DNA from 3 places in the Enterobacter sp. H2G27 genome. Region 2 is predicted to be linked to each of the others. Evidence: predicted binding sites of a transcription regulator. Region 2 holds the regulator's gene; each other region holds the start of a gene.
The links. Region 2 encodes PurR, which represses purine synthesis genes. Its sites were predicted from a motif close to CANGCAAACGTTTGCNTG; they were not measured.

Region 1 (2,270 bases), 1.5 Mb from region 2:
GCATCGCGGCAGAGAAGGTCTGATCGTCATCAAGCTGGCTAAACCAGGTCACGGGCTGCTCGTCGGTGACGTCCAGCGCCACGGCGATTTCAGGGTGCACGCGCTGGAACAGGCTGATTGCGACCGAATCGGCAATGGTGTAGGGCACTTTCTGGTCTTTTACCTGCTCAAGCAGCTCCGTCGTGCCGAGTTTCGGATCCACCGTCCAGCTCAGGTCGGGATATTTTTTCTCCTTGAGCTCACGCAGGTCGTCAATCACCACGTGGCCGGGCGCAATCGTCAGCTGCCGGTCGTTAATCGAAGCCAGCGAGCGCGGGCGCAGGCTCCCGACGCGGTAAACCATCTGCTGCGAAACGGAGTAGTAGGTCGGGCCCGGCTGGTAGTTCTTGCTGCGCTCGCTGTTATACACCAGCCCGGCGGCAAGCATATCGGCATCGTCGTTATCGAGGTCGTCAAAAAGCTGATTGATATTCTGGCGGACGGTGATTTTAAGCTTCACGCCAAGATAATCGGCGAACTGTTGTGCCAGCTCATAATCCAGACCAATGATTTTGCCGTTGATGTCGCTGTAAATGAGCGGGGAGTTGAGGGTACTGACGCGCAATTCCCCCCGCTCCTGAATGGCGGCGATACGGTTTTCGGCTTTGCCGAACCAGGGGATAGAAGGCCAGAGGGCCACTGCCAACAGCAACGTTACAATGCCGATGAGCAGATAATTAATCTTTAATTTTTTCAATTAGTTAATTCTCTGCGACGCCGGTTGCCTCAGTTTGCTGTAGCCATGTTAATAATAAGGTTTGCCATTGAATGAGCGGCATTTTGCGTAAACTTGCGCCACTTGGCAACCAATTAGAGAGACAGGTCACATCTATTGTTAAACCTCTGGGCAAATTTTATTTCGACGCAAACGGTTTCGTCGGCGCTCAGGATTCTCTATAATGACGCCCGTTTTCCCCCCTTGCGCACACTGTAAGCGCCCCGGCGCTTCGAAGACGAGAGACTTATGATGGAAATTCTGCGTGGTTCGCCTGCACTGTCTGCCTTCCGTATCACTAAACTGCTGGCACGTTTTCAGGCGGCCGACCTTCCGGTAAGCAATATTTACGCTGAGTATGTCCATTTTGCTGACCTGAATGCCCCCCTGAATGCAGAGGAGCGCGTACAGCTGGAACGCCTGCTCAAGTATGGCCCAAGCCTCAGCAGCCATACGCCAACCGGCAAACTGATCCTTGCGACGCCGCGTCCGGGCACCATCTCCCCCTGGTCTTCCAAAGCCACCGACATCGCCCACAACTGTGGCCTGAGCCAGATTAACCGTCTGGAGCGCGGCGTAGCGTACTACGTGGAAGCCTCTACCCTGAGCGACGCGCAGTGGCAGGCGGTTGCGGCTGAGCTGCACGACCGCATGATGGAGAGCGTATTTGCCTCTCTTGATGACGCGCAGAAGCTTTTCTCCCACCATCAGCCTGCGCCGGTACAGAGCGTGGACCTGCTGGGGCAGGGCCGTCAGGCACTGATCGACGCCAACCTGCGTCTCGGCCTGGCGCTGGCAGAAGACGAAATCGACTACCTGCAGGATGCGTTCGTTAAGCTCAACCGTAACCCGAACGACATCGAACTTTACATGTTCGCGCAGGCTAACTCTGAGCACTGCCGCCATAAGATTTTCAACGCCGACTGGATTATTGACGGCGAACAGCAGCCGAAGTCGCTGTTCAAAATGATCAAAAACACCATGGAGCAAACCCCTGACCACGTGCTGTCTGCCTATAAAGACAATGCCGCGGTGATGGAAGGCTCCGAGGTGGGCCGCTTCTTCGCCGATCGCGAAGCAGGGCGCTATGACTTCCATCAGGAGCCCGCGCATATCCTGATGAAGGTTGAAACTCACAACCACCCGACGGCAATCTCCCCGTGGCCGGGTGCGGCTACCGGCTCCGGCGGTGAAATCCGTGACGAAGGGGCGACTGGTCGTGGTGCAAAACCAAAAGCGGGTCTGGTCGGTTTCTCCGTCTCCAACCTGCGTATCCCGGGCTTTGAACAGCCGTGGGAAGAAGATTTCGGCAAGCCAGAGCGCATTGTAACCGCCCTGGATATCATGACCGAAGGTCCGCTGGGCGGCGCGGCGTTTAACAACGAGTTTGGCCGTCCGGCGCTGAACGGTTACTTCCGTACCTATGAAGAGAAAGTGGACAGCCACAACGGCGAAGAGCTGCGCGGCTACCACAAACCGATCATGCTGGCAGGCGGGATCGGCAACATCCGTGCCG
Region 2 (2,270 bases):
TGAAAATCGCCATCAGGAAAATCAGCGCATTGCGGCGCGCGCGGTGCGAAAGGAGAAGCGTCATCAGCGGCGCCCCCACCATCACGCCGATAGCGTAGGCGCTGATCAACATGCCTGCCGCGGGGATCGAGACGTCCACGCCGCGGGCGATGACGGGCAGTAACCCCATCGGGGAGAATTCAGTGGTGCCAATCCCAAAAGCGCCAATCGCCAGGGCCAGCAGGGGAAAATTGATTTTCATGCGTCAACTCCGGATGCCGTGTCACGTGGTGACACAGAACAAAGAAGCGGAAAGCATGACATCAATCACAAAAAATGAGAAGTTAACAAAATGGCAAAAGATTTTTGCCAGAGAAGTAACAATCCGGGGAGTCGGGAGGGAGAAGGCTCTCCCTCCGCGTAAATCAGTGCAGCGCAGCCGTCAGACCGGCCACAACAATCAGAGCCAGCACAACAACGGTGGTGAACAGCGAAAACTTAAGATCGGAACTCATCAATTTTTCTCCTTTTAATCCCCACACGAAAAGTGAGCTTGCTCATTTTTGCACAGATTACGTCAAAAATCTTCCTGGATTTATACTGATAACCACTTTACCTCTTCCCCTTTTCATCAAGATAGGACAAAATTCCACGCTAAATTTATTAGCGTACCGGCCATTGACCCCCTCCTGACGTCCCGTGTCGTTTTCCCGGCGTGCCGCAATTCAACATTGCGAGATAAGGGTGAGAGAAGGCAAACGTTTACCTTCAAGTTTTTCAGGAGCTTAGGATATGGTCTGGAGTGACATTTAATGGCAACAATTAAAGACGTAGCAAAACGCGCAAACGTTTCCACCACAACCGTATCACATGTAATTAACAAAACCCGCTTTGTGGCGGAAGAGACGCGCAACGCCGTCTGGGCAGCGATCAAAGAGCTGCACTATTCGCCAAGTGCGGTTGCGCGTAGCCTCAAGGTTAATCACACCAAATCCATTGGATTGCTGGCAACCAGCAGTGAAGCGGCCTATTTTGCCGAGATCATTGAAGCGGTCGAAAAGAACTGCTTCCAGAAAGGCTATACCCTGATTCTGGGCAACGCGTGGAACAGCATTGAAAAACAGCGTGCCTACCTGTCGATGATGGCGCAAAAGCGCGTTGATGGCCTGCTGGTAATGTGCTCCGAGTATCCGGAGTCAGTGCTGTCGATGCTGGAAGAGTATCGCCATATTCCGATGGTGGTGATGGACTGGGGCGAAGCGCGCGCAGACTTCACCGATTCCGTTATCGATAACGCTTTTGAAGGCGGCTATATGGCCGGTCGTTATTTGATCGAACGCGGTCACCGCGAGATTGGCGTGATCCCGGGTCCGCTGGAGCGCAACACCGGGGCGGGCCGTCTTGCCGGTTTTATGAAAGCGATGGAAGAAGCGCTGATCAACGTGCCGGAAAACTGGATCGTGCAGGGCGACTTTGAGCCGGAATCAGGCTACCGCGCGATGCAGCAGATCGTTTCCCAGCCGCACCGTCCGACCGCCGTTTTCTGCGGGGGTGACATCATGGCCATGGGCGCGCTCTGCGCCGCCGATGAGCTGGGTCTGCGCGTACCGCAGGATATTTCCGTGATCGGGTATGACAACGTGCGTAACGCGCGCTTCTTCACCCCAGCGCTGACCACCATTCACCAGCCGAAAGATTCGCTGGGCGAAACGGCCTTCAATATGCTGCTCGACAGGATCGTCAACAAGCGCGAAGAGTCGCAGTCCATTGAAGTTCACCCGCGCCTGATTGAACGCCGTTCCGTTGCGGACGGTCCGTTCCGCGACTACCGTCGTTAATCCCTTTACGGGGCCAGCTACGCTGGCTCCCGTAACCATTCCCGGTTCAGCGTTTCGCTGTCCCCCAGATAATCCAGCAGCCAGGCCATGGCGGGCGAGACATCATTTTGTTGCCAGGTCAGGCAGCAGGCCGCGTCCGGGAACGGATTTTCCAGCGTCAGTTCAACCCATTCGCCGGTATCGATGCGCGGACGCGCAAAATGAACGGGCACCATCGCGACGCACAGTCCGGCACTGAGGCACGTCGCCGACGATTCCCAGTCCGGAGCCACCACCCGCCGCTGGTTGTCCAGAAGCCAGGTGATACGCTTGGGCAATGAACGGGACGTATCCTCCAGCACCAGCGAGGGCCAGTTGCGCAGCGTATCGTCGCTAAGCGGCCCGTCCATCGCTGCCAGAGGATGATCGCTGGCCACCACGCATTTCCAGCTCAGCATCCCCATGTCGCGAAAG
Region 3 (2,270 bases), 210 kb from region 2:
GTTACGCCGGTGGCGGCTGGTTGTTTGATGCCGGAAAAGCGTTAAGCCAGCCCGAACTCCCGTGGATGATGCTCGGCGCGGTGGGCTTTATGACGCTCCTTGCCCTGTGGTGGCAGTTCAGCCAGAAACGCAGCGCGAGCGGGATGCTCGAGCCTGGCGCGTAGCCTTTCCCTCGGGCGGGAGCCTCTCCCGCCCCACTTCTCAGTTTTTTCTGCTGGTTTCTGCCCATTCACGCTGACATACTGGCGTAACAGGACAGAAGCGCCGATTTTTCGTTGAGGAACACTATGAAGAAAATTTTCTTTGCCGCTGCATTAGTTGTCAGCGGCCTGCTGGTTGGCTGTAACCAGCTCACGCAATATACCGTCAGTGAACAGGAAATTAATCAGGCGCTGGAAAAACATAACAATTTCTCGAAAGACATTGGCGTGCCGGGGCTGGCAGACGCGCATATCGTGCTCACAAACCTGAGTAGCCAGATCGGACGTGAAGAGCCAAACAAAGTCACCCTGGCCGGTGATGCGGACCTCGATATGTCCTCCCTGTTTGGCAATCAGAAAGCCAACATCAAGCTCAAGCTGAAGGCACTCCCTGTTTTCAACAAAGAGAAAGGGGCGATTTTCCTGCAGGAGATGGAAGTGGTCGATGCGCAGGTGTCTCCGGACAAGATGGCACCGGTTCTGCAAACCCTGATGCCCTATCTGAACCAGTCGCTGCGTAATTATTTTAACCAGCAGCCCGCGTACGTCTTAAGTGAAGACAAAAGCAAGGGTGAAGCCCTGGCGAAAAAATACGCAAAGGGCATAGAGGTGAAACCGGGCGAAATTATCATTCCTTTCACCGATTAACCTGAAGGGCGCTTTGGCGCCCTTTTTTTTCACGGAAAAGTGTGCAAACGAAAACGTTTCCGCTTATGATTTGTGTCCGGCAAAAACAGCCATCCTTATGACTGATTCCTGACAAGCCGGAGCTTCCATGACTGCACAACCCCAGGTTCTTAAAATCCGCCGCCCTGACGACTGGCATATCCATCTGCGCGATGGCGATATGCTGAAAACCGTCGTGCCTTATACCAGCGAAATTTATGGCCGCGCGATTGTCATGCCTAACCTGGTTCCACCAGTCACCACCGTCGATGCCGCGATAGCCTATCGCCAGCGCATCCTGGATGCCGTGCCTGCGGGACACGATTTTACCCCGCTGATGACCTGCTATCTGACCGACTCGCTGGACCCGAACGAAGTGGAGCGTGGGTTTAACGAAGGCGTCTTTACGGCAGCGAAACTCTACCCGGCGAATGCCACCACCAACTCCAGCCACGGCGTCACCAGCATTGATGCCATCATGCCGGTTCTGGAACGCATGCAGAAACTGGGTATGCCGCTGCTGGTCCATGGTGAAGTCACGCACGCGGAGATTGATATCTTCGACCGTGAAGCCCGTTTTATCGAGACCGTGATGGAGCCTTTGCGCCAGCGCCTGCCCGCGCTAAAGGTGGTATTTGAGCATATCACCACCAAAGACGCGGCAGAGTACGTGCGTGACGGCAACGATCTTATCGCTGCCACCATTACGCCACAGCACCTGATGTTTAACCGTAACCACATGCTGGTGGGCGGGGTGCGCCCTCACCTCTACTGTCTGCCTATCCTCAAGCGCAACATCCACCAGCAGGCGCTGCGCGAGCTGGTCGCCAGCGGGTTCTCCCGCGCGTTCCTCGGTACCGACTCCGCACCTCACGCCCGCCATCGTAAAGAGGCGAGTTGCGGCTGTGCAGGCTGCTTCAACGCCCCAACGGCGCTTGCCAGCTACGCAACCGTATTTGAAGAGATGAACGCGCTGGAACATTTCGAAGCATTCTGCTCCCTTAACGGCCCGCGCTTCTACGGCCTGCCGGTCAACGACACCTTCATCGAGCTGGAGCGGAAAGCGAGCCACGTTGAGGAGTCCATTGCCCTGACGGATGATACGCTGATCCCATTCCTGGCGGGTGAAACCGTTAACTGGACGGTAAAACGTTAAAAAATCAATCCCCCTTGTTGTCAAAAAGATAATATACCTGTATAAATAAACAGTATATTACACAGGGGGCATTTATGCGTATTGAAGTCACCATAGCCAAAACTACCGTTCTGCCTGCCGGCGCGCTTGATGCACTGGCAGGCGAATTATCCCGCCGTATTAACAACACCTTTCCCGATAACGCGGGTGCCGTAACGGTGCGTTACGCCTCGGCGAACAACCTCTTCGTCATTGGTGCTGCGAAAGAA

Region 1: a site for PurR is predicted at 901-918, ahead of purL (phosphoribosylformylglycinamidine synthase). Genes of this name have one in related genera too.
Region 3: a site for PurR is predicted at 895-912, ahead of pyrC (dihydroorotase). Genes of this name have one in related genera too.

Annotation. Positions count from the first base shown of each region.
Region 1 covers NZ_JBSVSI010000001.1:3,137,834-3,140,103, reverse strand. The annotation lists gene mltF (membrane-bound lytic murein transglycosylase MltF) at 1-736, opposite strand, end outside; gene purL (phosphoribosylformylglycinamidine synthase) at 1,004-2,270, shown strand, end outside.
Region 2 covers NZ_JBSVSI010000001.1:1,633,649-1,635,918, reverse strand. The annotation lists gene ACW9E7_RS07780 (MFS transporter) at 1-241, opposite strand, end outside; gene cydH (cytochrome bd-I oxidase subunit CydH) at 405-494, opposite strand; gene purR (HTH-type transcriptional repressor PurR) at 792-1,817, shown strand; gene punR (DNA-binding transcriptional activator PunR) at 1,835-2,270, opposite strand, start outside.
Region 3 covers NZ_JBSVSI010000001.1:1,427,092-1,429,361, reverse strand. The annotation lists gene mdtH (multidrug efflux MFS transporter MdtH) at 1-164, shown strand, start outside; gene ACW9E7_RS06720 (lipoprotein) at 288-848, shown strand; gene pyrC (dihydroorotase) at 976-2,022, shown strand; gene dinI (DNA damage-inducible protein I) at 2,097-2,270, shown strand, end outside.